DNA from 2 places in the Granulosicoccus sp. 3-233 genome. Region 2 is predicted to be linked to the other one. Evidence: predicted binding sites of a transcription regulator. Region 2 holds the regulator's gene; the other holds the start of a gene.

Region 1 (15,719 bases), on a different contig from region 2:
GGTACCGGCAAGGCAAAAAAGGGTGAATTTCCGAGGTTGGAAAAATCGACTTGCCCCAGGACGGCAGCAGCCACCACGCCGATCAACAGGCCGATCATGATGGCGGAGATTCGCAGCATGAGGCTCCCGCGAAAGGTAAGCGTCAGAATGGATGCAACGACCAGACTGCCAAGCAAGAGATTGACCGGCGAGCCCAACGCATCACCAGCCTGTTGACCACCTGCAAAGTCAGTGAAACCCACCTTGATCAGACTCAGTCCGATCACCGTGATGACAATGCCGGTGACTGTGGGCGTGATGATGCGATCCAGCTTGTGTATGAACTGGCTGAGAACGATCTCGACAAGACAGCCTGCCAGGCACAGCCCGAACAGCATTGCAAGGATGTCTTCAGGCGTTCCCCCCTGCCCCTTGACCGAAAAACCGGCAGCCAGCAGTGCCCCCAGAAACGCAAAACTGGTCCCTTGCAGACTCAGCAGGCCGGAACCGATCGGCCCTACGGTCTTGCACTGTATGAAGGTGGAGACTCCCGAGACGAACAAGCCCATGGCAATCAGATATGGGGTGTAGGCTCCCAGTTCGAGAACGCCGCCGATGATGATCGACGGGGTTACAACCCCGACTATCGATGCCAGGATGTGCTGAAACGCCGCCAACAAGGCGGATTTGAACGGTGGCTTGTCATCCAGTGTGTAAATGAGCCCGTGATCTGGTTTTGTAGTGGTTGCCATGTCGCCGCGAGTGTCCGTGTGCCGCTGAGTGTCTGCCAGCCGTCAGCCCGAACCGTTTCATCAGGCCAGAATCAGGGCATGGGTGCCGGTTCGGGTCAACGGGATAGCGCTTGTACAGACAATAAGGCAGAGTTCACCACGTCGATGCTGCTCATAATGCAGCACCGCTATGTCATTTATGCAGCACAGCCAGCAGATGACACAGCAGACGGCGCAGTTTCACAGGTCGTGCTCACGGGTAGTGTCCCGGGTGTCATCACTGTTGATGCGGGAGTCCGGATGCAGAGACTTGCCCAGAATATGCGAGCTGTTGCTGATGCGGCTCGAGGGTACACCCACCACACGTGGGTCAGGGCCTTTCACCACCTCATGATCCTTGCCCGGATAATCCAGCGTACCGAGAAAATGCTGGATGCAGTTGATACGGGCACGCTTCTTGTCGATCGAACGAATGATGGTCCAGGGCGCATCAGCGGTGTCCGTGTAGAAGAACATCGCCTCCTTGGCTTCGGTGTAGTCATCCCACTTGGACAGGCTGGCCTTGTCGATCGGGCTGAGCTTCCACTGCTTCAACGGATCTGTCTCCCGACTCTTGAAGCGACGAGCCTGCTCTTCACGACTGACTGAAAACCAGTACTTGTAGAGTTTGATACCCGAGCGCACCATCATGCGTTCAAGCTCCGGCGTCTGCCGCATGAACTCCAGATACTCGTTCGGTTTGCAGAAACCCATGACGCGCTCCACCCCTGCGCGGTTATACCAGGACCGATCGTAGAGCACGATTTCACCTTCTGTCGGCAAATGCTCGATGTATCGTTGAAAGTACCACTGACCCCGCTCCTGGTCAGTTGGCTTGTTCAGCGCGACGACCCTGGCACTTCTGGGGTTCAGATGCTCCATGTAGCGTTTGATGGTACCTCCCTTGCCAGCGGCATCGCGACCTTCGAACAGCAGTACGAACTTCTGACCTGTCTCCTGTGCCCAGTGTTGTACTTTCAGAAGTTCGGCCTGCAGCGTGGCCTTTTCCGACTCGTATTCGGATCGCTCCAGCTTGCTCAGGGGACCCAGAGACTCTGCAAGTGCCGCACTGCCCAGAGGCGAGTAACTTTCACCCAGCGCATCGATAACCTGGTCGCTCTTGTCCGCCATCACGCGCTCCGAGTTCTTGCCCGAATTGCGTCGGCTTCTCGAAGTGGCATGCTTGCCGTCGTTGCCGCCAGCACCAGCACCAGCATCGTTGCCATTGCCATTGCCATTGCCATTGCCATTGCCGTTGCCGTTGCCGTTGCCGTTGCCGTTGCCGGAATCATCCGCCGACACAGTGACTTTCGGTTGTTCCAGCACCCCCGGGTTATCGCTCATCGCCATGCTCTCGTCTCCATTTGATCCGGATCGGGATGAACTTCCCGATTCGCGGATATTTGTATCACTTGATGAACAGACCCGTGTTGACCGGGATCAATACCTGTTCAGCCGGCCCGGATGATCTGTAGAATGGGCGGTCCAACCGCTTTCCCGATCAGGTCCGGTGACCTCTGTGTTGCCTCGGACTCGAACTCCTGCCTTTTCGACGACGACTGATGTCCGATTTCAACGATTCCCGCACACGCCGCAACATCTTTGTGCTGGTGGCTGCCCAGGCGATTCTGGGAGCCCAGATGCCCATGATCTTCGTGGTGGGTGGTCTGGCTGGTGGCATGCTGGCCGACAATGTCTGCTTTGCCACGCTCCCCATTTCCCTGATCGTCTTCGGTTCGATGACAACCGCCCCCTGGCTGTCTCCACTGATGCAACGCAAGGGACGTCGCTTCGGATTCTGCGTGGGTGCCACTGGTGGCGCGGTCGGAGCTGCCATTGCCGCCTACGGCTTGTATGTGTCGTCGTTTCCGCTGTTGCTGCTCGGATCCTACTTCACCGGGATCTACATGTCTGCGCAGGGCTTCTATCGATTTGCAGCGGCCGACACAGCATCCGAAACGTTTCGTCCCAAGGCAATTTCCTACGTCATGGCTGGAGGGCTACTGTCGGCCATCTTCGGCCCCCAGCTCAACAAGCTGGTTTTCGACGTCACGGTCCTGCCGGTATTCGGCGGCATCTTTCTGCCCAATCCGTTCATGGGAACCTATCTGACCATCATTGCGATCAACCTGGTCGGTATGCTTCTGTTTCTGCTGCTGGACCTGCCCAACGGCGATGAAACATCTGCCAGGACTGCCAGGGCTGTCCCTGCGGCACGCTCGAGAACCGAGTTGTTACGCAATCCTACGGTGCTGGTTGCCATCATCTGTGCCATGGTGTCCTACTCTCTGATGAATCTGGTCATGACCTCCACACCGCTGGCAGTCATCGGCTGCGGGTTTACCAGCGACAATGCCAATGACATCGTATCGGCTCATGTTCTGGCCATGTTCATACCCTCGTTCTTCACCGGCCATCTGATCGTGAAATACGGTGTAACGCGAATCATATCGGCCGGCCTGCTCATCCTGGCAATGGCAGGTGTGGTGGCCCTGATCGGTGTCCAGCTGGGAAATTTCTATATTGCTCTGGTACTTCTGGGAGTCGGTTGGAATTTCGGCTTCATCGGTGCCACGACCCTGCTGGCCAGCGCCCATGGCACACATGAGCGCGGCAAGGCCCAGGGCCTCAATGACATGATGGTGTTCGGCTGTGTCACCGTGGCCAGCCTGGCCTCCGGAGGCCTGATGAACTGCTCGGGCGGCACCCCGGTACATGGCTGGAGCGCAGTCAACATAGCCATGATCCCCTTTCTGTTGCTTGCCGGCGGTGCGCTGGTCTGGCTGCGTGCTCACACCCGCCGTCAGGCCAGCTCTGCAGCCTGACGGATACGCCATACCGACATCGTCGACCGACAGGAACTTTGAAAGTCTGGGGATACAGGGTACCCTTGAAAGGCCTGAGCATCTCGATTGACCATCCAAGCCCTCCCTCAGGGTACGAATGCCATGGAGACTTCCCGACCAACCGAACGCATTGACGACACATGGTGGTAACCGGATCACGGCGCCTTCTGGTACTGATACTGAGCATGATGTTTGCCCTGGGTTCGGTAAAGGCCGCCACACCGCCGCCCGACGAGCAGGAACTGAACGAGCTCGAAGACGCCATTGCCAACACGGCAGACCTGTCGGAGCAGGACTCTGGACAACTTGTCAACGAACTGAAACTGGCTCGTCGCCAACTGACAGGTCTGCAGCAACGACGGAGTGACATCGACGGCTACCTTCAACAGGTCGCCGACTACGATGCCAAGGTCAACGATCTGCAGTCCCGGATTCAGGCGCTGCTCGAAACCGGCCAGCCACGGGAATCACTGCCCGGCGGCGAAGCCGAACTTGCCGCCGCCGCTGCAGAACAGGAAGCCAGCGTCAGAGAGTCGAGTCAGGAATTGTACGAGTCTCGGGAGACAGAGGCACATCTGAGTGAACGTGCCGCTGCCATAACCCGGCAAATGGCGATGGCCGCCGCACAGATTGATGCCAGCAGTTCCCTGTCCAGCGATGCAACAGCTGATTGGCAACAGAACGTCAACTCGAAAACCACAGCGCTGGTAGAGAGAACCCGGGCATTCCTGTCACGCGTGCAATCACATGTCGCCCTTGAATCGATCAATTTGCAGCAGGTCGAACTCTCGACACTGGCACCCCGTCAGACTCTGGCCTCGCTCAATAGCCGGCTGTTGCAGATGCAGCTGGATGCCGAACTCGACGAACAGGACAGACTCTGGAGCGCACTGAATGACGCCCGAGTCTCACGGCTTCGAGACGAGATCGCAGCACATACCGATGAGACAAGCGGTCGTGAAACGGGAAGTCGTGATGTCATGCAGTTGCTCAGGGCTCGCCTGTCATTGCTCGAGAAGGAGCTTCCTCTGCTGCAGCAGACATCCTCGGTGTCCCAATCCATACTCGACATCTATCAGATCAGACTGATTCTGATGCGCGTGACCAACACGGGTTCGGTCAACGATGCGCTGGCCGTGACCGTACGCCAATTGCGCGAGCAGCTCCCCGATGAAGAAGCAATGGAGTCGCAACGCAAGGCCTTGCGCAACCAGCTGCAGAAACTGCAGGTCAATCAGATACTGTGGGAAGCCGAACTGAACAATTTCCAGACCCGCGATCAACTTGGCGGCACCATTGTCTATCCGACTGATCTGTCCCTGACTGAAGATTCCCTCGCTCAGCAGGTTGCACTGCTGAATGTCGCGAACCGGGTTTCCGATCGCATGGTCACGCTGGAAGCCGCCTTGAGCGAGGCGCTGATACGAGCCTCTCAAGTGAGAACCACACTCGATGGCAATGTTCTCTGGTTACGAACCAACGACGCAATCGGTCTGCCATGGATCAGTTATGGCTATGGCGCAGTGCAATGGCTGCTCGCTGCCGAAACCTGGCGAGGCCTGGACACTGCCTTCAAGGAAGCTCTGCAGTTGAAGATCATCACCTTGATTCCATTGGCCTTGTGTCTGCTTGGCTTGTTGGTCATGCGGCCTCACCTGAAGACGCTGCTGCGTCGCCGAGCCGGTCAGGTCGGCAATGTCGGTGAAGACGATTATTGGGTAACCCCCATGGCCTTTCTGTACAGCCTGATGTTGGCACTACCGCTGCCGCTACTGCTGTACTGCGCCTACTCCGTTGCCAGAGATGTCTTCGTGTTTGCAGGCTCGATCATTCCCGCCATCGCGGCATCTCTGCTCCTGACCAGTCTGTCGCTCGTCACACTGTTGTTTTTCAAGAGCCTGTGTCGCGAAAACGGCGTGTTCCGCGCGCACTTTTCATGGAATGATCACGCCGTCCAGCGACTGAACCGCCATCTGAACTGGTTCGTCTGGCCGTTTGCCCTGTCCGCCGCTGCCTATACCTTTGCAATCACCAGTGGCAGATCGGATTTACGCTATGCACTGGGTATCAATGCGTTTGTATTGATTTCTCTGGGACTGAGTCTGTTGCTGTACGTCCTGTTTCACCCGCATCGGGGAGTTGCCTTCGACAGGGATGCCCCTTCGATGAAATCACCCTTTACTCGTCTGGGCATCTGGACTCTGATCGTATTGCCGGCTTTCATCGGTCTACTGCCATTGATTGGCTACTTCGATACGGCGGCCGCCATTCAGAGCCGTTTGTGCCTCAGCGCCCTGTTGTTGATGGCGGTACTCATCATCGTGGATACACTGTTCCGTGAATTCATGGTGGCACACCGCCGCATGTCATTGCGCAAGGCACGTGCGAAACGCTCGGCGCTGGAAGCGGAACGAAACGCCCAGGAAACAACGCCCGTCAGTGGCGATGCCACGCCGGATCTATCCTTCGCCTGGGACGATGACTACAAACACACGGCCAATGAAGCGCAGCAGCTGCTCAGACTGGCAGGTATCGTCCTGTTCCTGCTTGGCGTCTGGGCCGTGTGGAAACCCATGTTCCCGGTGCTGGACAACTTCAATGACATTGTCCTGTGGCAGGCCGCAACCACCGCCGATGGCAGCGCGGTGACAGCGCCTGTCACGCTGGGCAAACTGCTGTTTGCAGGCACCCTCCTGCTGGTCGGTTTTGTCGGTGCTCGCAATCTGCGCAGTGTGCTGGAGCTGTTGCTGTTCGAAAGACTGAAACTGGATACCGGCACGCGCTACGCTGTCAATGCCATCGCCAGCTATGTATTGCTGGGAACCACCTTGCTGATTGCCATAGCACAGTTGGGCGTCGACTGGTCCAGGCTTCAATGGATTGTCGCCGCATTGGGTGTCGGCCTCGGTTTTGGTCTGCAGGAAATCGTTGCCAATTTCATTTCAGGGCTCATCATCCTGTTTGAACGACCTGTTCGGGTCGGAGACACGGTCACGATAGGTGGCATCAGTGGTACCGTCAGCAACATCCAGATTCGAGCGACCACACTCACCGATTTCGACAACCGCGAAGTCGTGCTGCCCAACAAGTCGATCATTACCGAGGATGTGACCAACTGGACGCTGCATGATTCCGTGACTCGCATCATGCTGACCATCGGCGTCGCTTACGGTTCGGACATCAAACAGGTTCGCCAATTGTTGATCGATTGTGTGGAGAGCACCGAGCACGTGCTGGACTCTCCGGAGCCTACGGTGTTTTTCGTCAACCACGGGGCCAGCTCACTGATCTTCGAAATTCGCGCCTTCGTTGCCACCCCGGCGTACCGATTGCCGGTCACTCATGACCTGAACTCCGCCATCAACCGCAAGCTGGCCGATCATGGCGTCGAGATCCCGTTTCCACAGCAAGTGCTGCACATGGCATCCGACAAGGAATAGCCTCGATGAGACGTGTGGACGCCGTATGCAGTACAGACGATGAGCCGCCCGATTCAGCGAGAACGCAGACGGAAGACCGAGTGCTCATCAGAGACTCTGACGACGGCGCCACGGATCATCTGTTCAGCCCTGATGGGCGCACGCGGATGGAATTCATCACTGCCTGCATCCACTCTTGCATTGTTCCGGTGACGCTCTTGCAGCGTATCTGAGATTCCGCTCAAACGTCTTGCCAGCAGATGTCGAAGCACAGGGGCAGAGAGGACACCCAGCACGATCATTGCGCACAGAGCGCAGACATAGATGGACAGAAGGGTGTCTCTTGGCCATTGCCCCAATGGCCGGGCTATGCCGATGAAAGCTGCCAGCAGCCAATGACTGCTGCTGATGATGCCACTGGTAGCCAATACCACAGCCTCCAGCCCCGTCAATCTCCGCTGCAGGATCATCAGCGGGAACGATACGTAATGCAGCAGCACACCATTGAGTGTGAGTGCTACCACCACAACCAGCTTGAGTTGCAGTTTCGATAGTGTGGCCATCACGCCGAGATCGAAGCCGGTATCGTGATGAATCAGCAAGCCGCCGGTAATCCATAGCAGAATCAGGAGCACGGTGGTACCGTGCGCGGTCTGTCGCAGCCCCTCCACCGTGTAATTTCCCCTCAGGATGCGCCAATCCGCATTCAATACCAGTGCCAGAGCAAGGGCGCAAGACAGCAGATGGAGGTAGAGCAGCCCCAGACGAAGCCATTCGGATGAGTCAGAGGTCGGGATGAACATGGAAAGATCAGGCATGACTTGATACTCCTGCGACAGAACCCGGGAAACGGGTCGTTACAGCAATCAACGCATCCTGACACTTTCCGTTGACATCACATGACAAGCGCCGGGCCGCCATAGCAGCAACCCGGCGCTGGCAAATGGCCTACTCGTGAGCGGATGCGTCGACGGAAGCCAGGGCTGTCATGTTGACGATACGTCTTACCGTGGAGGACGAAGACATGATATGCACGGATCGGGCTGCGCCGAGCAGAATACCGCCCATCGTGACGCCACTGCTGACGACCCGCAAGGCGTTATAGGTGATATTCGCCGCATCCACATTGGGCATGACCAGAACATTGGCATTGCTGCTCAGTCTGGCATCGGGAAAATCCCTTTCTCTGATGGCCGCTGACAAGGCCTGGTCAGCGCGCATTTCCCCTTCGATTTCGAGATCCGGGCGACGCTGTCTGATCAGTTCCACGGCATCGCGCACCTTCTGTGCCGAAGCAAACGAGGAGCTGCCGAAGCTTGATCTGGAGAGCAGCGCAATACTGGGAGTGATTCCGAACCGGCTGACTTCCTCAGCTGCCAGCACGGTGATTTCAGCCAGTTGCTCGGCAGTCGGATGATCATTGACCTGGGTGTCGCAGATGAAAAGCTGTCTTTCAGCCAGCAGCACCATCTGCAACTCTGCGAGTGTGTTGACGCCCTCCTTCCTGCCTATGATCTTGCTGACATAATCCAGATGCTCCGGGTAGTGGCCAGTGATTCCACACAACAGGGCGTCAGCGTCCCCACGATGCAGCAGCATGCAGCCGATCAGTGTCGTGCGAGTTCGAGTTTCTTCCTTTGCTCTTTCGCGTGTGACGCCCTGACGCTTGCACAACTCGTAGTATTCGCTCCAGACCTCCCGGTAGCGAGGGTCATCCAGTACGTTGACACACTCGTAGTTGGTGTCAACCTTGAGTCGCAGTCCGAGTCTCTGAATTCTGGATTCAATGACATCGGTACGACCTATCAGTACCGGGTAAGCCAGTCCTTCATCGACAGCGACCTGCGCTGCGCGCAAGACACGCTCATCCTCTCCCTCGGCGTAGATCACGCGTTTCGGATTGTTTTTCGCGGCCAGAAAGACAGGCTGCATCGGCGAGCTGGATTCATAGACAAACTGATGGAGCTGTTCACGGTAGGCCTTCATGTCCGACATCGGCTGGGAGGCCACCCCCGTTTCCATGGCGGCCTGTGCCACTGCCGGTGAAATCTCGGTGATCAGTCGCGGATCGAAGGCACGCGGAATCAGGTACTCCGGACCGAACGGCGGCGTCGGCTCGCCATAGGCCTGAGCCACGATTTCCGAGGTCTCGGCATGGGCGATGGCGGCCAGCGCCTTGACAGCCGCCACCTTCATCTCTTCGTTGATCTCGGTAGCCCCGACATCCAGGGCGCCCCGAAAGATGAAGGGAAAGCAAAGAGAGTTGTTCACCTGGTTGGGATAGTCGGAGCGTCCGGTACCGATCAGACAATCGGGTCTGACCTGTTTGGCCAGCTCAGGCCGTATTTCGGGTTCCGGGTTTGCCATCGCCAATACGATGGGCTGGTCAGCCATCTCCTTCAGCATGTCTGCCGTCAGGGCGCCGCCCTTGGACAGACCGAGGAAGATATCGGCCCCGGCTACCGCATCGGACAATGAGCGCAGGCTTGTATCCTGCTGGTATCTCTCCTTGCTTTCATCGACATTGTCGCGCCCGGCGTAAACCACACCTCGAGAATCACACAGCACCACATTCTCGCGTTTCAATCCCAGACTGACCAGCAGATCGAGACAGGCCAACGACGCCGCTCCCGCCCCGGAAGCCACCAGGCGAACACTGTCGATCCGTTTGTCCACGAACTGCAAGGCGTTGGTCACGGCCGCAGCCGTCACGATGGCCGTACCATGCTGATCGTCATGAAAGACCGGGATGTTCATGCGCTCACGCAAGGCTTTTTCGATGCGAAAACAGTCTGGCGCCTTGATGTCCTCGAGGTTGATTCCACCGAATGTCGGCTCCAGAGCAGCCACGACTTCAATGAAGCGGTCAGGGTCGGTTTCCGCAACCTCGATATCGAACACATCGATTCCTGCAAATTTCTTGAACAGACACCCCTTGCCTTCCATGACGGGCTTGCTCGCCAGAGCCCCGATATTCCCCAGACCCAGTACCGCCGTGCCATTGGTGATGACTGCTACCAAATTTGCGCGAGAAGTCAGATGAGCAGCCTGCAAGGGATCTTCTTCAATGGCCGTACAGGCATAGGCCACACCCGGTGAGTAGGCCAGTGACAGATCATGCTGCGTTGTCAGGGCTTTCGTCGGGGCCAGCGAAACCTTGCCGGCGACCGGCAGTCGGTGATAATCCAGAGCTTCCTTGCGTAGATGGTCTTCACTCATCACTACTCTCCAGGTGGCATGATCTTGGTGTACTCACTGTAACGCCAGAGTGTTCCCGCGTACAGAGTCGAGCCGACGATTTCTCCAGCTGCAGAATTGATGAAAACTCTGGCGTTGCAATGCCGGGTATGCCAGCTGTGGTACCTTCCCTGTCGATTCGAGTGTTCGAGGCTGCTCACCAGGCTGAACTGGCCAACGCCACACCCCTGCTATTGCACTGCATCATTTGCGCATTCCCATGCAGTCGGGGGAACCATTGCATTCCTGGCCACTCACTCCACAATAGGGTTCATGAATCCGATCGTACGACCGGCTTGCCCCGTTTGAAACGATCACCTCAATTGCACACATCTTCCTGGCTTCATCATGAAAACACGTATCAGTTCGTCCCTCGTCACGCTGCCGGTAGCCACCCTGCTCACCACGGCGATACTGGCTTCCTGTGCCACCAATGACCCGGACCGTCGCGCCAAGCAGGGGGCCGCTATCGGAGCCCTTGCCGGCGCTGTCATTGGCCATCAACTGGACCATGACAATGGCGCCATTCTCGGAGGGGTAATCGGTGCTGTGGCGGGCGGTTCGGTCGGCAGCTATCAGGACAAGCAGCAAATGGAACTCGAAGCTGCGCTGGAAGAGGAACGTCGCAACAAACAGATCGAGATCCAGAGACTGCAGGACGAAACCCTGAAAGTGAGCCTCAGCAGTGAAGCATCATTCGACTTCGACAGGTCGGCGCTGAAGCCGGCGTTCTACCCTGCGCTGGACAAACTGGCAAACCTGCTGTCCAAATACGACCGCACCCTGTTGCACGTCATCGGCTATACGGACAGCGTTGGTACGGAGTCCTACAACCTTGGCTTGTCGAACGAGCGTGCAAGATCGGTAGCCATGTATCTGAACGCTGAAGGTGTCGACATCCGCCGTATTCGCACCGAAGGTCGTGGCGAGAGTGAACCTCGGGTTGCCAACGACACGGCTGCGAATCGCGCACTCAATCGTCGCGTGGAGATCTTCATCAAGCCCATCATCGAAGGACAGGAACAGAAGGCGCTTGATGCGCCGGTATGATCTGCGGACAGGCAATCAGCGACTGACTTCATGATCCGGACCGGAGCCTGCTCACGATCACATGCATGCTCCGGTATCGGGACTGTTCAGGTCACCGCATTCACCACTTGATACTGCGGTGCATTCCAGCGCTCGTGATCCAGAATGTCCTGCAGAATCGATGCAGCCTTGATCACGTCCTCTTCATCGAGATACAGTGGGGTAAAACCGAAACGCATGATATTCGGCGCACGAAAGTCCCCGATGACACCGGCATCGATGAGTGCCTGCATCACGGCATAACCGTGCTCGCAGGCAAACGAAACCTGCGAACCGCGTTCGCTGGCCTTTCGTGGACTGACCAGTGTCAGGTCCGGGCAACGTGCCTCCACCTCCCTGATGAAGCGTTCTGACAATTCGATACTGGCCTGTCGAATGTCTTGCATATCCACGCCCTCCCAGACCCCCATGGCCGCTTCCAGAGCGCTGGTCTGAATGACAGGTTGTGTACCGACACGCATGCGCTCGATCGACATGGCGGGCTGGTAGGATCGATCGAAGGCAAATGGCGCGGCGTGACCCATCCAGCCAGCCAGTGCCGGGCGAGTATGCTCGATCATGTCGGGCCTGACATAGATGAACGCCGGAGACCCGGGGCCCCCGTTCAGGTACTTGTAGGTGCAACCCACCGCGAATTCGCAGGCTGTAGCTGTCAGGTCCAGCGGAACGGCACCCGCACTGTGTGCCAGATCCCACAAACTGACAGCGCCTGCCTGATGCGTCAGTCGGGTGATGTTCGCCATGTCGTGCATCCGTCCCGAGCGATAATCCACCTGGGTCAGCATCACGACGGCCACCGACTCATCGATGGCTGCCTCGACCGCCTCGGGTTCGACCACTCGCAGCTCGTGATCGCTCCCGAGCGTATCGATCAATCCCTGGGCCATGTACAGATCCGTGGGAAAATTGCCATTATCGGAGAGGATGACACGCCGTTCCGGCCGTAATGCCAGTGAGGCTGCCAGTGCCTGAAACACCTTGATGGACAAGGTATCCCCCATCATGACACTGCCCGATGGCGCTCCCAGCAAGCGGGCCACGACATCTCCCACCCGACCCGGTTGTTGCATCCAGCGAGACTGGTTCCAGCCACGAATCAGTTGACCGCCCCACTGCTCGGTGACAACCTGCGAGACATGCGCCATCACCGCTCGAGGCAGCGGCCCCAGCGAATTGCCGTCGAGATAGATGATGCCCTCGGGAAGATCGAACAGGTCTTTTCTGGGTAATGCAATAGTCATGGGCTGAGGATTCTCTCCATATCGCACCGCACAAGAGCGCGGTGAGAGCAAACGTTTTCGACAGGACTTGCAGGGAAACGACAGACGTACGGTACGACGGCAATGCGCCTGCCGGGACGGACAGATTGCATGGGCTACAAAGCGCCGCGCACGTTCCAAAGCTCCGGGAAGAGTTCGACTTCGAGCATGCGGCGCAAGTACTTCACGCCGCTGGTACCGCCGGTGCCTCGCTTGAACCCGATGATGCGCTCGACGGTTGTCACATGATTGAAGCGCCAACGACGGAAATAGTCTTCCAGATCCACCAGCTTTTCAGCCAGTTCATACTGCGCCCAATGCTTTTCCGGTGACTGGTACACACGAGCCCATGCCTCCATGATGACATCACTATGTTGATGCGGAGACTGCAGGCGAAAGCACTCTGACGGGAACGTGGTATCCAGCGCCTGCTCCAGTGTACGCAGTGCGACATGATACAACGATGGCTGTTCCAGCTCGAGAGTCAGTCTGCTGTGCAGATCTTCCCGGTGTTCATGGACCTTCATCATCTGCAGGTTGCGGTTGCCCAGCATGAACTCGATCAGACGATACTGATGCGACTGGAAACCGGAGGAATTTCCGAGGGAATCACGAAACAGCGTATATTCGCTTGGCGTCATGGTGCGCAGAACATCCCAGGCATTGTTCAATTGCTCGAAGATGCGAGCGACTCGAGTCAGCATCTTGAACGCCTGACTGTGCTCATGCCTGGCAATGCTGACCCTCGCTGCCGACAGCTCGTGCAGAATCAGGCGCATCCAGAGTTCAGACGTCTGATGCTGGATGATGAAGAGCATTTCGTCATGAGCGGATGATTGAGGCTTCTGCGCCGCAACCAGACTGTCCATATCGAGATAGTCGCCATAGCTCATGTCGTTCCGGAACGACATTCTGGCGCCATCCTGCGCCGGATCATAGGCATCAGCGGTCATTATTCCTGCTCGGTTTCCTCACTGCGCCGATCTTACCTGCCTCGGCGGGAAATGATAAGTCTCTTTGCAGGACCTCGAACAAGGTTCGGGAGTGATGCTCGCTGCCAGTGTTCGTACTACCGCAACTCGTGAACGACGCCGTGTTCGCGCAGCAGCTCGGCTGCAGGCCACCACATCTCCTCCGGCCGGCTATCGAACATCCGCGAGACGAACTCTCGACTCACACCGGCGTCGAGAAACAACTGCTCATCAAGGCCTTGTTCGGAAATGGCAGTTGTCACCAGCGATGCGTATGGTGAATCCATCCGGTACTGGTGGAATCCGAATGCAGCCTCAAGGCCTGCTGTTCGCTCGATACCCCCAACATAGGCCGTCGTGCACGCCGATGTACAGCTTCCTTCCACATGCGTGGCCAGCCGATGGATCGAGAACAGTCGATACAGGCCGCGCGCCTCGAAGATATTTCCACCGGCACTGTCCAGCCAGACCTGTTCGATCCGGGGATTCTCACGCAGATGCCGCGTGACTGCACGTGTCATTCCTGCCTGGATATCTCCGTCTATCGACAAACGTTTGCCGGAGCTCGAGACGGAGATCGTGTAATTTTCCGGCACCAGCAGACTGTAAGCATCAAGGGTGCTGCTGGCCACCTCGACACGATTGGTCATTTGCACAGCGCCCAGCACATACACCGAGCTGAGTATGAACATCAGAGTGGCGCTCAGTTGAACTCCCCAGACCAGCGCCATGTTGCCGTTTTCCGAAAAGTGTCGATCCGCGGAGCGTATGACACCGACGATCTGCCAGCAAAGCAGGACAACATGACAGGCGACAACGGCAACCAGGACAGGTATCCGCCACCGATGGTAATCCTCGCCTTCCAGAGGAGCCAGCATCGTCTGCAGCGTGAAGACCAGTATTCTCAGTGCAACCAGGTTGACCCAGAAAGACCAGGCCAGCGACTGTTGACCTTGCCAATGGGTCGATACATATCCGCACAGCGACCGATGGTGTTGCAATCGCGCTCCGCACCGTTCCGGGGTGATCTTTCGAGTATGACGAGAAATCGAAACCTCGGCAATCTCGAACTGGCTTGGGTCAGCGTGCCCGGCAGGGTGTCAATCCACCCAACTTGCCACTGATGTGCGGTGCTACTTCCTATTCAAGTGCCGAGACCAACTCTTCCTTGTTCATGCTTGATCGTCCTTCGACGTTCTGCTCCGAGGCCTGCTTGCGCAACTCGGCCACCGTCATCTCGGCAGGATCCTTCTCCTTGCCGGCTCTGGCGCTGCCCGACCCGGCCCTGCCGGCACCATTTGCTGTCGCCTGTTCCAGACGGCGCCAGTTGACATAACTGGAAACACCCTTGACCAGCACGCTGGCCATGAATGCCATGATGGCGGATTCGTGTTTGCTCACCAGTTCGGATCTTGACGAAGATTCGCGTTCGGGTCGTATACCGTCGGCCACTGAGGAACGTAATGACTCCACATTGCCACGCACCGACCTGACATGCTCCTCTCCGGTATCCAGCAGCTCCCCGCCCACCTGTCTGGCTCGTCCCACCCCCTGATGCAGACTGTCCGCCAGTCGCACACGGCGCTCTTTGGTGCCAGCCAGTTCACGAGCGATCAGCACGGCAGCAGCAGCACCCACGCCCAGTGCCAGCCATCCAGAAGCCTTTCGATGGTCCATTGCAATATTCTCATCAGTTTGACAACGAGAATTTTGCCAATGGCAGCTCCCGAGAACGGTTATCAGCCTGAATTTGCAATTTTTACTCTGTTCCACGACAGTCAAGCGTCACAGGCTGTTCAACACTGTCAGCGTCGACGAACGTTCGATTCAGCTGTCAAGTCTGTTTTCATGGTGCAAGGATACGGCAAGCAGGTTACATTCCCGAGCAGGAGACCGGCAGTGTATCCCTCCCTCGAAGGCGCATGGCAGAACCCTCTTGGCCGATCAAGACGTGATCGCAAGCATCACTATATTGCCTATGGCTCCGGTTGACCGATCAAACCATGTCTTGGCGGACAGAACAATGGTGTAAAGTCGACCTACGAGCACAGCTGACTGACCAGAGTGACGAATGGACACCAGTTCTTCAGGATGTCTCTCATCATATCTGGTGTCCAGGAGGGACATCTGTAGCGCGCCTGACATCGTC
Region 2 (15,719 bases):
CCAGGCAACGCTCGTCAAGCACAGTGTTGTTCTCGGCTGCCAGCTCGATCAGCAGCCAGGCACGGCCATCGGGCAGCAGGGAAATCTCAGCTGCCTTCAGCTGCCGGGCTTGCAGCCCACCGATGATGTTCCAGTCCAGGCCTTCCATGGCAATGGGTCTGAACGGCATGATCTCCGGAACACTGTCACCGGCTGTGAAGATATCGTCAAAACCGAGCACCAGCAGGCGCCGACAGGCGGGGTTTTCGATCAGGCTGACACGGGCTTGCAGTATGCTGACACATGTGCCTTCCGAGCCAACCAGTGCACGAGCGACATTGAAACCATTCTCCGGCAGCAGCTGATCCAGGTTGTAACCGGAGACACGGCGCTTGATGTCCGGGTAGCGGGCACGAATCTCATCGGCATACTCGTCGCGCAGACGTTTGAGTTGGGCATGGATTCTGGCCCGGGCGTCATTGCCTGCAATGATGCTCTCCAGTTCTTCCTCACTGCTTGGTCCTACCCACATCTGCTCACCGTCACGGGTCAGCACTTCCAGTTCCAGGACATTCTCCACCGTCTTGCCGGCGAGCATGGAGCGCGGCCCGCAGGAATTGTTGCCGATCATGCCGCCCAGCGTGCAGCGGCTGTGGGTCGCGGGATCAGGCCCGAAGGTCAGACCATGGACTTCCGCAGCGGCCTTGAGCGAGTCGCAGATGATGCCAGGCTCGACCAGTGCTGTTCGCCTGGCGACATCGATTTCCAGCACGCGGTTCATGTGGCGGGAGCAATCCAGTACAACCGCCTCATTGACGCATTGGCCGTTTTGCGAAGTGCCTCCTCCGCGCATCAGCACCGGCAGATCATATTCACGGCACAGTGCAACGGTTGTTCGGATATCGTCGCTGTGCTTCGGGTAGACAACACCCAGCGGGATCTGCCGATAATTGGACGCATCGCTGGTATAGAGGGCGACCCCTGCGGAGCTGAAATCGCACTCGCCTTCGATCTGGCTGGACAGGCTCTGATGAAACGTTGCCAGAGTGGCATGATGAAGTGATGTTGTCATGGGCGAGTCAAGGCACTGATGGGGTGGTCGCCGCGTTCAGACGCGGAAGATGATCGGCAGATATCGACAATACCAGCAAGAGCGGTGAATGACAGGCGGACTTGCACCGGTGGATTGTTCCGGCGTACAGTTGGGCATGCTTTCGCAGCGCTTTGCCACCAAGCCGGGGATTCACCAGCCTCGGTCCGTGACAGAGATGTATTAATGAGAATGTGCCCGTGCGGGCGGACAGGACATCCGGCACAGCGGCATGATCACGAACCGGAGGAGTACCATGTTGAAACGCATTCTGTTGAAGAGCCTGCTGGCGGGCGCCATCATCAGCCTGGCCAGCGCGGCAAGCGCCGAGCTCGATGGTTCGGTGAACTACATCATACCGTTTGGGCCCGGTGGGGAGTCGGACATCTCGGCGCGGCTGCAGCAGCCATTCTTCAAGGAAAAATTCGGCGAGGATCTCGTCATTTCCTACCAGCCCGGCGGTGGTGGTGCCGTGGGCTGGGCTTCGTTGAATGGGCTGAACGGTGACGGGCAGACCATCATGGGCGTGAATCTGCCGCATATCATCATCAAGCCTGCTCAGAAGGATGTCGGGTTCACCACGCAAGGGCTCAATACCTTCCACATGTTCCATTACACGCCGGATGCCATCGTCGTCAATGCCGACAGTCCCTATCAGTCACTGCAGGACCTGATCGATGATGCGCGTGACAATCCCGGCAAGGTCACCATGTCCGGTTCGGGCAAGGCCTCCGCCAATCACCTGGCACAGATCAAGTTCGACAAGATGGCCGACGTGAAGACAACCTATGTGCCGTTCAAGGGGACCGGCGCCGCGGTAACGGCCCTGCTGGGCAATCAGGTCAAGGCTGAATGGGGATACACCACGGTGGGGGCCCAACAGGGCGAGGCCGTGCGATTGCTGGCAGTTGCCATGGAAGAAAGACACCCTCTGTTCCCCGAAGTACCCACCTTCAGGGAATTGGGTTTCGACATGGTGGGCGGGGCCTATCGAGGTATTGCGCTGCCGGATTCGGCCAGTGAGGAAACCACACGGATGTGGTCCGACATGATCAGCGAGATCAATGCCGATCCGGCATTCAGGCAGAAGATGCTGGACGGTGGCTTCGCCATGCTGGACGTCGACAAGGCGGGCATGGACGACTTCATGCAGCGACTCACCGAGGAGTACCTGAGTGATGCCCGCGAAGCCGGATTGATCGAATAGATTCCTGCATGTTGCATGGATTTTCCGAGTCGATTCGCCCGCATGCGGGCGAATCGACTCGACACATGGCATGAATGATCATGGATGCAGGTAGTATTCTGTCAGCGCTGACGCCGCTGAACGTCGCCTTTGCCTTCTTCGGTGTGGTGGCCGGTACGGTCATCGGTTCGATCCCGGGGTTGACGGCGACGATGGCCGTTGCGGTGCTGGTGCCGATCACCTTCAGCATGGAGCCGGCCTCGGCGCTGATTCTGCTGGGCGCCATCTATACCGGTGCCATCTATGGTGGTGCCTATGCGGCCATTCTGCTCAATACGCCGGGTACCCCCTCGGCCATAGCCACCACCTTTGACGGTTATCCCATGGCGCGGCGCGGGCAGGGCGATCTGGCGGTAGCGCTGGCCTGCTTTGCATCGGTTTTCGGCGGTCTGGTCGGTGCTCTGGCATTGCTGTTTCTGGCCCCGCCATTGTCGCAGGTCGCCCTGGCTTTCGGGCCAGTGGAATACTTTTGGCTGGCCATATTCGGTCTGTCGCTGATTGCTTCCCTGTCCAGCGGCAATCTGCTGAAAGGGCTGGCCGGTGGGGCATTCGGACTTATCCTGTCGACCGTGGGGGTCGCCGAGATATCGGCCGATATTCGCCTCACATTCGGTTCGCAGACCATGATCGGCGGCTTCGGTGTGGTCGGAGCCCTGATCGGTCTGTATTGCATACCCGTGCTGATCGATCTGGCAGCGACGCCCGACAGGCACCTGTCCATGGAGACCGGGGTGCAGTCGGTGCGGGTAAGAGATGCGGCAAAAGTGACCATGCGTTCCAAGTTCAACCTGCTACGCTCCTCCGTCATCGGCACACTGGTGGGTATTCTGCCGGGAGCGGGCGGCTCGGTGGCCGGGCTGGTGGCCTATTCGGAAGCCAGGCGCAGTGCCAGGCCGGATCAGCGTTTCGGCGAAGGTGAGCCTGATGGCATCATCGCCACGGAAGCGGCCAACAATGCCACGGTAGGAGGCGGTTTCATTCCGACACTGGTTCTGGGTATTCCCGGAACGCCCCCCGATGCCGTGATTCTGGGAGCCTTGCTGGTACAGGGCGTCCGTACCGGGCCGGATCTGTTCCAGTCCGGCGGGGGCTCGATCGCCTACACCTTCATCTATGGCCTGATCATAGCGACGCTGCTGATGTTGCCGGTCGGCTTGCTGATCGGACGGTACGCCTACAAGTCCATCATCGCCATCCCGAAGGCCATGCTGGTACCCTCGGTCGGTTTCATGACGCTGATCGGCACCTTTGCCATCCGCAACAGTGTGTCGGACGTCATCATCATGATCTGTCTCGGCGTCTTCGGCTGGCTTGTCGGTCGCTTCGGCTTTGCGGCATCCCCGATCGTCCTCGGGCTCATTCTGGGGCCCATAGCAGAGCAGGGCTTCGTGCAGACATGGATCATCGGATCGGCTACCGACGATCTGGCCGGCATGTTCTTCGGCAGGCCCATCTCGCAGGCCATCGTGGCATTTACCGCATTGTCATTGCTGTACCCGGTGTTCGCCGCGCGGCGCAGGAAACGGCTAGCTGCCGACGTGGAGGGCGACTCATGAGCAGGGATGTCGGCAAGGAGGCCACGGGGCGTCTGGGCAGTCTGATCGTCTCTGCCTTTTTCGTGATTGCCGGTGTCGTTACCCTGTATGACACGCTTTCCTACAGCGACATGGACTCCAAGGTCTTTCCTCGTGCGGCAGCCATCGTGCTGATTGTCTGCGCCATGTTGAGCATCGTCGGCAATCTGCTGCGACCGGTCAGTGAGCCGGGGTTCGGGCAAGGAGCCTGGTGGCGACGAATACTGCTGGTGCTGTCCATGCTGGCAGCCTGTCTGGCAATGCCGTTGGTGGGGTTTCTGCCTGCCGGCTTCATCGCTTTCGGCGGCAGCCTGTTTGCCTCGATGCACGAACGCTGGTCGGCGCGGGCGGCGATCGTCTTTCTGCTTTCAAGCCTCATGATCATGGTTGGCTTCTACGCCCTGTTTCGTTTCGTGTTGCATGTGCCCTTGCCTTGAGGCCTTGCGTGCAACCGGATTTGCACCGCCTTGCCCGGAGCGTCGGAACGTTCGATCGACCCGACGCCGCATACCCGGACATGCCTGCCGGAATCTCGATGGTTCTGACGATTCCGGGTACCAGGCACGATAAGTCCGTATGATGGGCCGACCCTTGTTTATTCGTTTCGGATGGAACTTGCATGACTTACCACGCTGCGGAAGAACGCTACAGTCACATGCCCTATCGACGATGTGGCAATTCCGGACTCCTGCTGCCGGCCATTTCGCTCGGCTTGTGGCACAACTTCGGCCACGATGTGGCCTATCAGACGCAAAAGGCGATCTGCCACACGGCCTTTGATGCCGGTATCACGCATTTCGATCTGGCCAACAACTACGGGCCTCCGCCGGGTTCGGCGGAAACGGCATTCGGCAAACTGCTGAGCACTGATTTCAAGCCCTACCGCGATGAACTCATCATCTCTTCCAAGGCGGGATACAACATGTGGCCGGGACCCTACGGTGATTTCGGCAGTCGCAAGTACCTGATTGCTTCCTGCGATCAGAGCCTGAAACGCCTGGGCGTCGATTACGTCGACATCTTCTATTCTCACCGCTTCGATCCGAACACGCCGCTGGAAGAGACCATGGGCGCTCTGGATCATATCGTACGCTCGGGCAGGGCGCTGTATGTCGGCATCTCTTCCTACAACTCGGTACGCACACGAGAAGCCGTTGCCATCCTGAAGGATCTGGGCACGCCCTGTCTGATCCATCAGCCCAGCTACAACATGATCAACCGCTGGGTGGAGAAGGATGGACTGAAGGACACCCTGCGCGAGCTGGGCGTCGGTTCCATCGCCTACACGCCACTGGCTCAAGGCATGTTGACTGACAAGTACCTCAACGGCATTCCTGAAGGCAGTCGTGCAACACAGGGAAAATCCCTGAAGCGTTCCTTCATCTCCGACAAGGCAATCGACAGTATCCGGGCGCTGAACGAGATAGCCGCCGCACGGGGACAGAGTCTGGCGCAGATGGCCATTGCCTGGGTGTTGCGTAACGAAGGAATCACCACCGCACTGATCGGTGCGTCCAGACCCGAGCAGGTGTCTCAGTGTGTCGGTGCGGTCGACAACCTGGAATTCACTCAGGCGGAGCTGGATGCCATCGATGCCAGTGCCAGTGAAGAGGATATCAATCTGTGGGCGAAGTCATCTTCGTCCTGATTCGCAGCCAGCTGATGGCTGAGCCAGTCGGCATGCTGGCTGGTGTTGCATGAATGGTTCGGAGGACTTATGGCAGGTGGATGGTCAAGAGACGGTGCCGTGCAGGATCAGATCGATGCCAGTGTCGATGAGGCCGTGTCGCGGGCGCGACAACGATTGCCGAGCGGTGAAAGCAGACTGACATGCGAAGAGTGTGAACAGCCGATTCCGGAGGCACGTCGGCAGGCAATCCAGGGTGTCAGTCTGTGCGTGGCCTGCCAGGAGGCCTCTGACGCCAGGGCCGAGGCGTCTGGCAGCCTGAACCGGCGCGGCAGCAAGGATAGCCAGCTGCGCTGATCGGACAATGCCGCACTCGCGGTCGCGATGAAAACTGATGAAACTGTTGATTGCAAGTGCACCGGCCATTTTCCTGCTGCTGTGGTCGGGGGGATTCACGGTGGCCAAGCTGGGCATCAGCGATGCCGACCCGCTGACTCTGCTGGCATTGCGCTATGCCTGTGTACTGGTCATTCTGTTGCCTTTCTTTCTGGTTGTCAGGCCTGCCTTGCCGAGTACGCGCGCGCAATGGTTTCATCTCTGCTTCGTCGGTTTTCTCATCCAGGTGGTCTATTTCGGTACTGCATGGATGGCATTTTCCCATGGGGGTTCTGCGGGTACGGTGGCATTGATCACATCTCTGCAGCCGATACTCGTGGCGCTGATCATGCCGGCACTGTCTCAGGAAACGGTGTCCATCAAGCGTTGGGTGGGGCTGTTGCTCGGTTTGAGCGGGACAACGATGGTACTCGCCGGCAATTCCGGTATCGGCGTGATCAGTCTGACAGTGCTGCTGTTTGCCGTGGCTGCCCTGATCACCTTCACGCTGGCGACGATCTGGGAAAAGCGATTCGGTGTCGGCCACCACCCGCTGACATCGAATCTGCTGCAATACGCGGTAGGGCTGGCAGGTACGCTGCCACTGGCAATGTTGTTCGAACCCATGCATGTCAGCGTTACCGTGCCGTTTCTCTTCGCACTGGCCTATCTGGTGCTGGGCAACTCCCTGCTGGCCATCAGTCTGCTGCTGATGATGATACGCCGGGGTGAAGCCACTCGGGTGTCTGCACTGTTCTTTCTGGTGCCGCCGGTCTCCGCCTTCATTGCCTGGCTGGTGCTGGGAGAACAGATGACGCCACTGGCCTGGCTGGGAATGGTCGTCGCTGCCATCGGCGTGTGGATGACCACACGCCGCAAGAAGGATCCGGCCGGTAAACCGGCACTTGACGCAACCGCCTGACAGTCAGATCAGCGTCTTGCCAAGTGCTCGTTCAACGGGAGAACAGGACCGGTGAGGTCATGTGTGCCAACAGGTGAGAGGTTGTGGCACCGATGACGAAATCGTACAACCGGGAATGTCCGAATGCTCCGGTGACGATCAGGTCGGCTCCGGTATCGGCAGCCTCGTTGAGTAGCTCGTCGCCAATCGCGATCTGACTCTTGGGGCGGTGCGATACGACGGTCCTGATACCATGCCGGTCGAGGTTGCATGCCAGATCGTGACCGGACTCCTTCATGGCACTCTCGGCGGTTGCGCCGGTACCGGTTATCCAGAAAATACGGGTTTCGTCGCCCTGTTGCATGAAGGGTATGGCGTCATGGGCGGCACGAGCGGATTCACCGGTGCCGCTCCAGCCGATCAGCGTACGTTTGCCGATGGAATGGATCTCTCCCACCCGGGGAATGACCAGCACGGGCCGACCCGAATGCTCGATGATTCTGCGCTGAGCCGATGCCAGTGCGGGGGAGTCAAGATCGGCATCTGTCTGTGACAGGATGACAAGGTCGACACAGCGCGCCTGTTCGGCTACCTGTTCACCCGTTGCGGCCACCGAGGTTTCTATCTGACGCCATTCGGCGACAAAGTCTTCCGCTGCCGTCTGTTTCTCGAAGGCCGCCTTGACACGCGCTGCCTGTGCCTCCTGACTTTCTCGCAGTTGTTCCAGAGCAGCGCCGGTCAACTGCATGGAGACACTGGCATACACTTCCATGTTCTGGAGTGCGTAAAGTCCGATGAGATGCGCATCGAACTGACGCGCGAGCATGATGGCTGTGGGCATCAGTCGCTCGGTTTCAGCCTCGTTGTTCAGATTGACGAGTAGAGTCTTGAAGTTCATGGTCAGCTATCCTCGTGTTGCCTTTGGTAGTCTGCGGACTACGGCCATGCAGAGAGTCTAGCGCTGGTATGGACAGGGGCCGTTGACTTGCATCAACAATGCGGTGCGGCGCTCAACCCTTGTGGCTACTGACCAGTTTGCGTAATTGAGGAATGTCCAGCAAGCTGATTTTCTTGCCCTGGGCCTCGATGACGCCTTGCTCCTGAAACTTCGAAAAGGCACGGGACACGGTTTCCAGCTTCAATCCAAGGTAACTGCCGATCTCCTGGCGGGTCATGCGCAGGATGAATTCGTTGGCGGCATAACCCAGGTGGCGGTATCGCTCCGACAGGTTCAACAGGAAAGCGGCGACACGTTCTTCGGCTTTCATGGTGCCAAGCAACAGCATGACATTGTGTTCGCGCATGATTTCACGGCTCATGACCTTGTGCAGTTGATGCTGCAATGGCTGGAAATCTCGCGCAATGCGTTCCAGCTCGCCATAGGGCAGTATGCACACTTCGCTGTCTTCCAGTGCGATGGCATCAACGCCATGCTGTTCGGTGGCAACGCCTTCAAAGCCCAGTAGTTCTCCGGGTATCTGAAAGCCGGTTATCTGATCGCGTCCATCGCTGGAGGTAATGCGCGTCTTGAAGAAGCCCGAGCGCACAGCATACAGAGCACGAAATTCATCGCCGACGATGAACAGGGGGTCGCCGCGCTTGACACGACGGCGCATGGCCACCAGTGCGTCGAGTTTTTCCAGCTCGGCAACCGGAATACCGCCCGGCACGCACAGTTCCCGCAAACTGCAAGTTGAACAGGCCGCAGCGAGTGAGCCGCCTGAGAGCAATTTTCCTGAGTGGGAAGTCGATGCCATTAGGTTTTCCATGATTGGCTGCTACGCTGGACGAACTGCGGGTTTTACCGCCTGTAAATCGTTGACAATAGTCAACAACAGTTCCATGTGCCTGCGTAATAGTAGCACCATGAAAACTGTCAAGCCGCACAATCGTCGGCGTGAGCTTTGCACCCGTGACGCTTCGCGCCGTTCCACCGTGTCCTATCCGGTGCAATGGCATGGAGATGATTCGGGCTCCGGGCCTGTCGGGCAGACTGCCTGCGACTGTGTCGAACGTCTGGACATGCGTGCACCGCGGTATACCAGCTATCCGACTGCTGACCGCTTCGTGGAGGCCTTTGGTCCCGAGGATCATGCGCGATATCTTGCGGCGCGAGCTCTGCAGCCAGCTGTTCCATTGTCCCTGTATGTGCACATTCCCTTCTGCAGTGCCTTGTGTTACTACTGCGCCTGCAACAAGAAGATCACTCAGGATTACGCCAAGGCCGAACGTTACATCGAGCACCTGATCAGCGAACTGTCGATGGTGGATTCACTGCTCAGCGGGGATCGCCGCCTGTTGCAGCTGCATTTCGGAGGCGGCACACCCACCTATCTGAAGAGTGTGGATCTGCAGCGGTTGATGAATGCCATTACCGAACGATTCAGTCTGACCTCGGCAGGTGAGTATTCGATGGAGATTGACCCCAGAACCGTCGATGAAGAAAAGATGAACGTGCTCAGGGAAGCGGGGTTCAACCGTCTGAGCCTGGGGGTGCAGGATTTCGATGTCGATGTGCAGGCAGCCATCAACCGCGTGCAGCCGGCCAGCCTGGTTGCATCGGTACTGGATACGGGTCGTCAACTGGGCTTCGAATCCACGAACTTCGATCTGATCCATGGTTTGCCAAGGCAGACCCTGGCAGGCTTTGCGCGAACCGTCGAAGAGGTCATTGCCATGCGTCCGGATCGCATTGCCCTGTACAACTACGCTCATCTGCCCAGTCGTTTCAAGGCGCAACGTCTGATCAACCCGCAGGACATGCCATCGCCCGAACTCAAGCAGGATATCTTTTGTCTGGCCAACGATCTGCTGGATTCCGCCGGGTACGACTACATCGGCATGGATCATTTTGCCCTGCCGGAAGACGGTCTTGCCAACGCACGTCGCACCGGTCGTCTGCATCGCAACTTTCAGGGGTATTCCACGCAACCGGATTGCGATCTGGTCGCTATCGGTGCCAGCTCCATCAGCCGGATCGGTAGTTGCTACAGTCAGAATCTCAAGGGCCTCAATGAGTACGGTGACCGGGTGTCGCAGAATATCCTGCCCACACAACGCGGCGTGGAACTGTCACGTGATGACATTCTGCGGCGCGCAGTCATCATGGCCATCATGTGTCAGGGTGAAATCGACAAGTCGACCTTCGAGATCGGCTATCTGATCGATTTCGACCAGTATTTCGAAGAGGAACTGCAGGCCTTGCAACCGCTGGTCGAATCGGGATACGTGCAGCTGGAAGAGCGCTGCGTGCGGGTCACAGCCCTTGGCAGACGCAAGGCTTTGCGCATGGTTGGCAGCCAGTTCGATCGCTACCTGCAACAGCATCAGTCAAGGTCGCGCTTTTCGACCATCCTGTAGAGTGGCAGTCGCACAGCCGCACAGAGTTTGAGAGAAGGTCGGCTGCGTGAATACGATGATCCGGCAGGCAGGCGCTCCTGCGTAGTGCTCGGCAGCTGCCCGGTCACGATGCCTGGAACCGGGCAGCGGTGCTGATATCAGGCCTGCTTTGCAATCTTGTCCTGCGTCATCGTATCGAAATCACTGGCATCGTGACGCTCATGCAGCTGCATGGCAGGGTCTCCCCAGGTGCAGTTGACCATTCGACCTCGTTTGACGGCTTCACGTTCGGCGATCTGCTCGGCCCAGCGCACAACGTTTCGATAGGAGGGAGTATCCAGAAATTCCGAGGCTTCGTAGACGATATCGAGCACCACCTGTCCATACCAGGGCCAGATGGCCATGTCTGCGATACTGTATTCGTCGCCGGCCATGTAGGTGTTGTCTGCCAGATGTCGATCGAGCACATCCAGCTGGCGTTTGGCCTCCATGGTGAATCTGTCGATGCAGTATTCGATCTTCACCGGGGCATAGACGTAGAAATGACCAAAACCGCCCCCCAGATAAGGCGCACTCCCCATCAGCCAGAACAGCCAGTTCATGCATTCGGTGCGGGCCGCCGGATCCTCGGGCAGAAATTCCCCGAATTTCTCGGCCAGGTACAGCAGAATCGACCCTGATTCGAAGAGGCGAGTGGGTGGTGTGGTGCTGTGATCCATCAGCGCCGGAATCTTCGAATTCGGATTGACCTCGACAAAGCCGCTGCCGAACTGATCACCGTCGCCGATCTTGATCAGGTGCGCATCATATTCAGCGCCCGCAATGCCTTTTGCCAGCAGCTCTTCGAGCATGATGGTGATTTTCACCCCATTGGGTGTTGCCAGTGAATAGAGTTGCAACGGATGTTTCCCGATCGGCAGCACCTTGTCATGAGTCGGTCCGGCAATCGGTCGATTGATGCTGGCCCACTGGCCGCCGCTTTCGGCGTCCCATTTCCAGACCTTGGGTGGAGTGTAATCAGGCAAATCGCTCATGATGGTATCGCTTGTCCGTATGGGGTTGGGTTGATTGTTGGGTTGCAGGGCAGTGGTTCAAGTCGTTTCCGACTGGAAAGCGGGAAAAAAGTGCCGTGAATCGCAGCTGCGGTCGGCAGGGGAGCGTAAACCTGTTAGTCGGCCGCACAGGGGAATGCCTGTGGTTTACACTTGCGGGTTCCTCGTTACAGGCAGATTGAACCGACTCTCATGAATGCAGGTGGCATCGATTTCGGCACATCCAATTCCAGCGTCGGCTACATGAGCGAGGGTGAGCCTACCCTGCTGGCATTCGGGGCAGATGGTTTTTCCGTACCCAGCGCCATTTTCTACTCCTCCGAGACCCCGGAGACCTTCTTCGGCAAGCAGGCCGTTGCGCAATACACCGAAGAAGTGGAAGGACGGCTGTTGCGTTCACTGAAGTCCATCCTGGGCTCCTCGCTGATGGGGGAGAAGACGGCGATACGCAATCGGCGTGTACCGTTCAGCGAAATCATCCAGGATTTTTTCGGCTACCTGCGAAGCACACTGGCCGAGCAGGGTCAGGCCGGGCTGACACAGGTCGTACTGGGGCGTCCCGTGCATTTTGTCGATGATGACCCGGAAATGGATCGCCTTGCCGAGCAGCAGCTGAGGGACATCGCCCGCAACGCCGGATTCCGGCACGTTGAGTTTCAGTTCGAACCGGTGGCGGCGGCCCTGGCATATGAGAGCAGGCTGCAGGATGAGCAACTGGCGCTGGTGGTGGATATCGGTGGTGGTACGGCCGACTTCAGCATCATCAGGCTGTCGCCGACTCGACACACCCGGATTGATCGCGCCTCCGATATCCTGTCGACGGTGGGGATTCACATCGGTGGTACCGATTTCGATCGACTGTTGAGCCTGCAGGCAATGATGCCCCTGCTGGGCATGGGCTCGCTGGTCAAGGGAACGAGCCGAGCATTGCCGCAATCGACCTATTTCGATCTGGCAACCTGGCACCGCATTCCACTGTTGTACAACAATGTCACTGCCCAGCGAATCCGGCAGATTCAGCTCGATGCCGCGGAACCGGAAAAGGTGCAATTGTTGCGGGAAGTTGTCGAACACCGACGCGGCCATGCGCTGGCCAGAGAGGTGGAGCAGGCCAAGATCAGTCTGTCGGCAGACGCAACCACTGACTGTGGGCTCGATGGTCTGTCCGCCCAACTGCGAACGCAGATCGATCGCCAGGGCTTCGAAGACGCCATCGATCCGGTTGTGCAACGGTTACTGCGCTGCGTGGCCGGGGCCTTGCAGGACTCGCAGCTGCAGGCGTCAGACATCACTCGGGTGTTCTACACGGGGGGCAGCTCGGCGGTGCCAATGTTGCAACAGGAATTTCGCAAGCTGTTTGCCGAGGCTGAACACGTGCAGGGAGATGCCTTCGGCAGCGTTGGTCTGGGGCTGACCATCGATGCCGGAAGGCGATTTGCCTGAGTAATCAGCAACCGTGATGATCAGTTGCCGACCGGGTTCAGCAGACCGGCCGTATCGTCACCGGACAGGTCGAACCGGGTTGCAATGTCCACGATCTGCCGCACGGTCTCGTCGTCGACCGGTATGCCATTGTCGGTTCTCTGCTGCCGATTGTGCTGCTCGGGTTCACCGGGAAGCTGCACGGAATCGGTTCCGACCGCCGGTTGCCTCGCCTTGATGAAGTCGTAGAACTCCATGGTGCGTTTCTCGACCGCCTCCTGGCTGTCGAAGGCCGTCGGATCGATGATGACAGAGAACATGTTGTTGATCACACCGTGAGGCAGATGTTCCATGGTGGCCACCGTGTCAGTACTTGCCAGGGCGCCGGCCAGCAGCTCGACGAAGATTCCCAAGCCCGAACCCTTGTGTGCGCCAAAGGCTGACAGTGCGCCAATGCGCGACTTGGCCATGGGGTCAGGATCCCGTGTTTCCAGTCCCTGTTCATCGACCAGGCAACCTGCAGGCATCTGTTCTCCCTTGTTGCTGGCGACGCGTACCTTGCCGAAGGCCACGGTGCTGGTTGCGATGTCCAGCAGCGGTCTGGCCTTGCCACCGACCGGCATGGCCATGCTGATGGGGTTGGTGGAAAAACCACTTTCTCGCGCACCGAAGGGGGCCACGATAGGCGCATGACCCACCACATTGACCATGTGCAGGGAGACATAGCCCTTCGCTGCGCAGTATTCGGAATAGGCGCCCAGACGTGAGACGTGGCCGGAATCGCGCAAGGCCAGTATGGCAACCTTGTGTTCGGGCACGCACTGCATGGCGTGATCCAGCGCTTCCAGCGCCATGCGATGGCCGAACCCTCGTCTGGCGTCCACGATGCTGATGGCGCCGACTGGCTCATGCAGCACTGGCTGCTGGTTGGGTATCAGATTGCCGTCGAGAATCTGCTCGCCGTAGAGCGGCAGCATGCCGATGCCGTGCGAGTCATGCCCCGTCAGATTGGCATCGACAAGATGGCTGGCCACTATCTCTGCCTCTCCGTCATTGCAGCCGAAGCCTCGGAGGACGGCCTTGGCAAAGGCCTTGACCGATTGGCTGGAATAGTTCGACATATGGCTCAAGGAAGTCTCCTGATGGGGATGGATCAAGGGCTGTTCGTTTCGATTCTACGCATTGTGCCGGTGACGGTTCACGTCGCTCCTGCGGTGCTGCCTGTTCGACACGGCTCGATTGCGCCATTGCTGCATTCGTTCCGGGTCACAAGGTACACTACCGTTCGGTAACGTCATTCTACGCTTCATGTCATTCAACGCACCAGAACTTGTACCAAAGCTGACAACACGTCTCACAGAGCTGGGTCTGGTCGAGCCAACTCCCGTTCAGGCGGCGCTGTTTGCACCATTGAGTGAAGGTCGGGATGTTCTGGTCGCTGCCAGCACGGGGTCCGGCAAGACGCTGGGCTATCTGCTGCCGCTACTCAATCGCCGGCTGCAATCACAGGATCAGTCGCAGCCCTGTACGCTGATCATTGTCCCGACTCGCGAGCTGGTGCACCAGCTCGCCGCAGTGCTGAGTGATTTCAAGGCTGTGCTGGAGCCGTGCAAGGTGGTTCGTGTCTGTGGCGGTAGCTCCATCAACACGCAGCTGATGTCGCTGCGCGGTGGTGCCGACTTTCTGCTGGCGACCCCGGGTCGGCTGCTGGATGTCATTGCTCACAACGGGCTGGATGTTGCGGCTGTCGATATACTGGTACTCGATGAAGCCGACCGTCTGCTCGGCGATGGCTTTCAGGAGCAGCTGGATGAACTGGTGGCGTTGTTCAAGCCGCGACAACGTCTCATGGTATCTGCCACCTACACGCGCAAGGTACGAGCCAAGGCCGGTTGGCTGCTGAAGAAACCGGTCATTGTCGATCTGGCGCAGGATGCGCCGGTGATCCGGCATCGGGCGATCCAGGTGGACGAGCAGCAGCGTGGCGATCTGTTGATCAGACTGCTGAGCGAGGGACGACTGTCCACCCCTTTGCTGATCTTCACGGCAGACCGCAAGGGGGCAGAAAAGCTGTCGGACCGGTTGTGCAAGGCCTCGATCGACAGCGCGGCTCTGCATGGCAAGCTGTCGATGGCGCAGCGGGCATCGGTTCTGCGGCGGCTGCAGGAAGGCAGATTGCAGGCACTGGTGGCCACGGATCTGGCAGCACGCGGCATCGATGTGCCCAGTCTGCCACTGGTGGTCAGCTACGATCTACCCCGTTCCGTGGAGCTCTATACCCATCGCATGGGAAGAACGGCGCGGGCGGGCAAGACCGGCGAGGCCATCAGCCTGGTCGACATCAATGCCGAAGCGCATCTGACGCTGATGGAAAAACGACTGTCTCTGAGCATTCCGCGTGAGCGCGTCGAAGGCTTCGAGCCGACAAACAGTCTGCGTCCGGTCATTCGTCCAGTCGATGGCAACGGAGGCATCAAGGGACATCGCATGAGCAAGAAGGACAAGTTGCGTGCGGCTGCTGCCAGAGTGCAGAACGATCCGGATTCGTCCGGCAGCTGATCGCAGCAGGGTGGAACTTCACCCGTTGCCACATCCTTTTCACGAATCAATCATCCATCACCACCGTTGCACCTGACAACACAACACGGAGATCATCATGCTGAAGTTCGGAATCCTGTCCACCGCCAAGATCGCTCGGGAACATCTGATACCCGCGATTCAGCAGGCTGAAGGCGCCAGTCTGGAAGGCATCGCCTCGCGCGATGCCGGACGTGCTCGCAAGATGGCCGAGCATTTCAATGCACCACAGTCGTTCGGCAGCTACGAGGAAATGCTGGCCTCCCCGGATATCGATGCCATCTACATTCCGCTGCCGACCTCGCAGCATGTCGAATGGGCGCACAAGGCGATCACGGCCGGCAAGCATGTTCTGGTCGAGAAACCACTGGCTCTCAAGGCATCCGAAATCAGCAAGCTGATTCGTGCCAGAGACAAGGCGGGTGTGGTGGTCTCGGAAGCCTTCATGGTGACCTATCACCCGCAGTGGCTGAAGGTCAGGGAGCTGTTGAAGAAGGGGACCATCGGTACCTTGCGGCGTATCGAATCCTCCTTCAC

The links. The regulator FNR, encoded in region 2, switches genes on or off when oxygen is low (the NO sensors DNR and NnrR bind a similar motif). The targets are predictions, from matches to a motif close to TTGATNTANATCAA.
Region 1: ppk2 (polyphosphate kinase 2) is a predicted target of FNR. The motif match lies at 2,180-2,193, and genes of this name have one in related genera.

Annotation. Positions count from the first base shown of each region.
Region 1 is NZ_JBQYLE010000009.1:137,395-153,113, forward strand. Features, by position in the region: gene ACUNV4_RS21625 (uracil-xanthine permease family protein) at 1-731, opposite strand, end outside; gene ppk2 (polyphosphate kinase 2) at 951-2,099, opposite strand; gene ACUNV4_RS21635 (MFS transporter) at 2,312-3,574, shown strand; gene ACUNV4_RS21640 (mechanosensitive ion channel domain-containing protein) at 3,736-7,035, shown strand; gene ACUNV4_RS21645 (hypothetical protein) at 7,089-7,832, opposite strand; gene ACUNV4_RS21650 (NADP-dependent malic enzyme) at 7,963-10,233, opposite strand; gene ACUNV4_RS21655 (OmpA family protein) at 10,600-11,301, shown strand; gene kynU (kynureninase) at 11,388-12,581, opposite strand; gene ACUNV4_RS21665 (tryptophan 2,3-dioxygenase) at 12,716-13,552, opposite strand; gene ACUNV4_RS21670 (COG3904 family protein) at 13,669-14,571, opposite strand; gene ACUNV4_RS21675 (Rho termination factor N-terminal domain-containing protein) at 14,711-15,247, opposite strand.
Region 2 is NZ_JBQYLE010000002.1:628,008-643,726, forward strand. Features, by position in the region: gene ACUNV4_RS07610 (FAD-binding and (Fe-S)-binding domain-containing protein) at 1-1,051, opposite strand, end outside; gene ACUNV4_RS07615 (tripartite tricarboxylate transporter substrate binding protein) at 1,326-2,276, shown strand; gene ACUNV4_RS07620 (tripartite tricarboxylate transporter permease) at 2,357-3,871, shown strand; gene ACUNV4_RS07625 (tripartite tricarboxylate transporter TctB family protein) at 3,868-4,326, shown strand; gene mgrA (L-glyceraldehyde 3-phosphate reductase) at 4,509-5,537, shown strand; gene ACUNV4_RS07635 (DksA/TraR family C4-type zinc finger protein) at 5,607-5,873, shown strand; gene ACUNV4_RS07640 (DMT family transporter) at 5,911-6,813, shown strand; gene ACUNV4_RS07645 (universal stress protein) at 6,845-7,690, opposite strand; gene fnr (fumarate/nitrate reduction transcriptional regulator Fnr) at 7,803-8,561, opposite strand; gene hemN (oxygen-independent coproporphyrinogen III oxidase) at 8,659-10,152, shown strand; gene yghU (glutathione-dependent disulfide-bond oxidoreductase) at 10,290-11,165, opposite strand; gene ACUNV4_RS07665 (Hsp70 family protein) at 11,376-12,626, shown strand; gene ACUNV4_RS07670 (malate/lactate/ureidoglycolate dehydrogenase) at 12,647-13,726, opposite strand; gene ACUNV4_RS07675 (DEAD/DEAH box helicase) at 13,914-15,164, shown strand; gene ACUNV4_RS07680 (Gfo/Idh/MocA family protein) at 15,262-15,719, shown strand, end outside.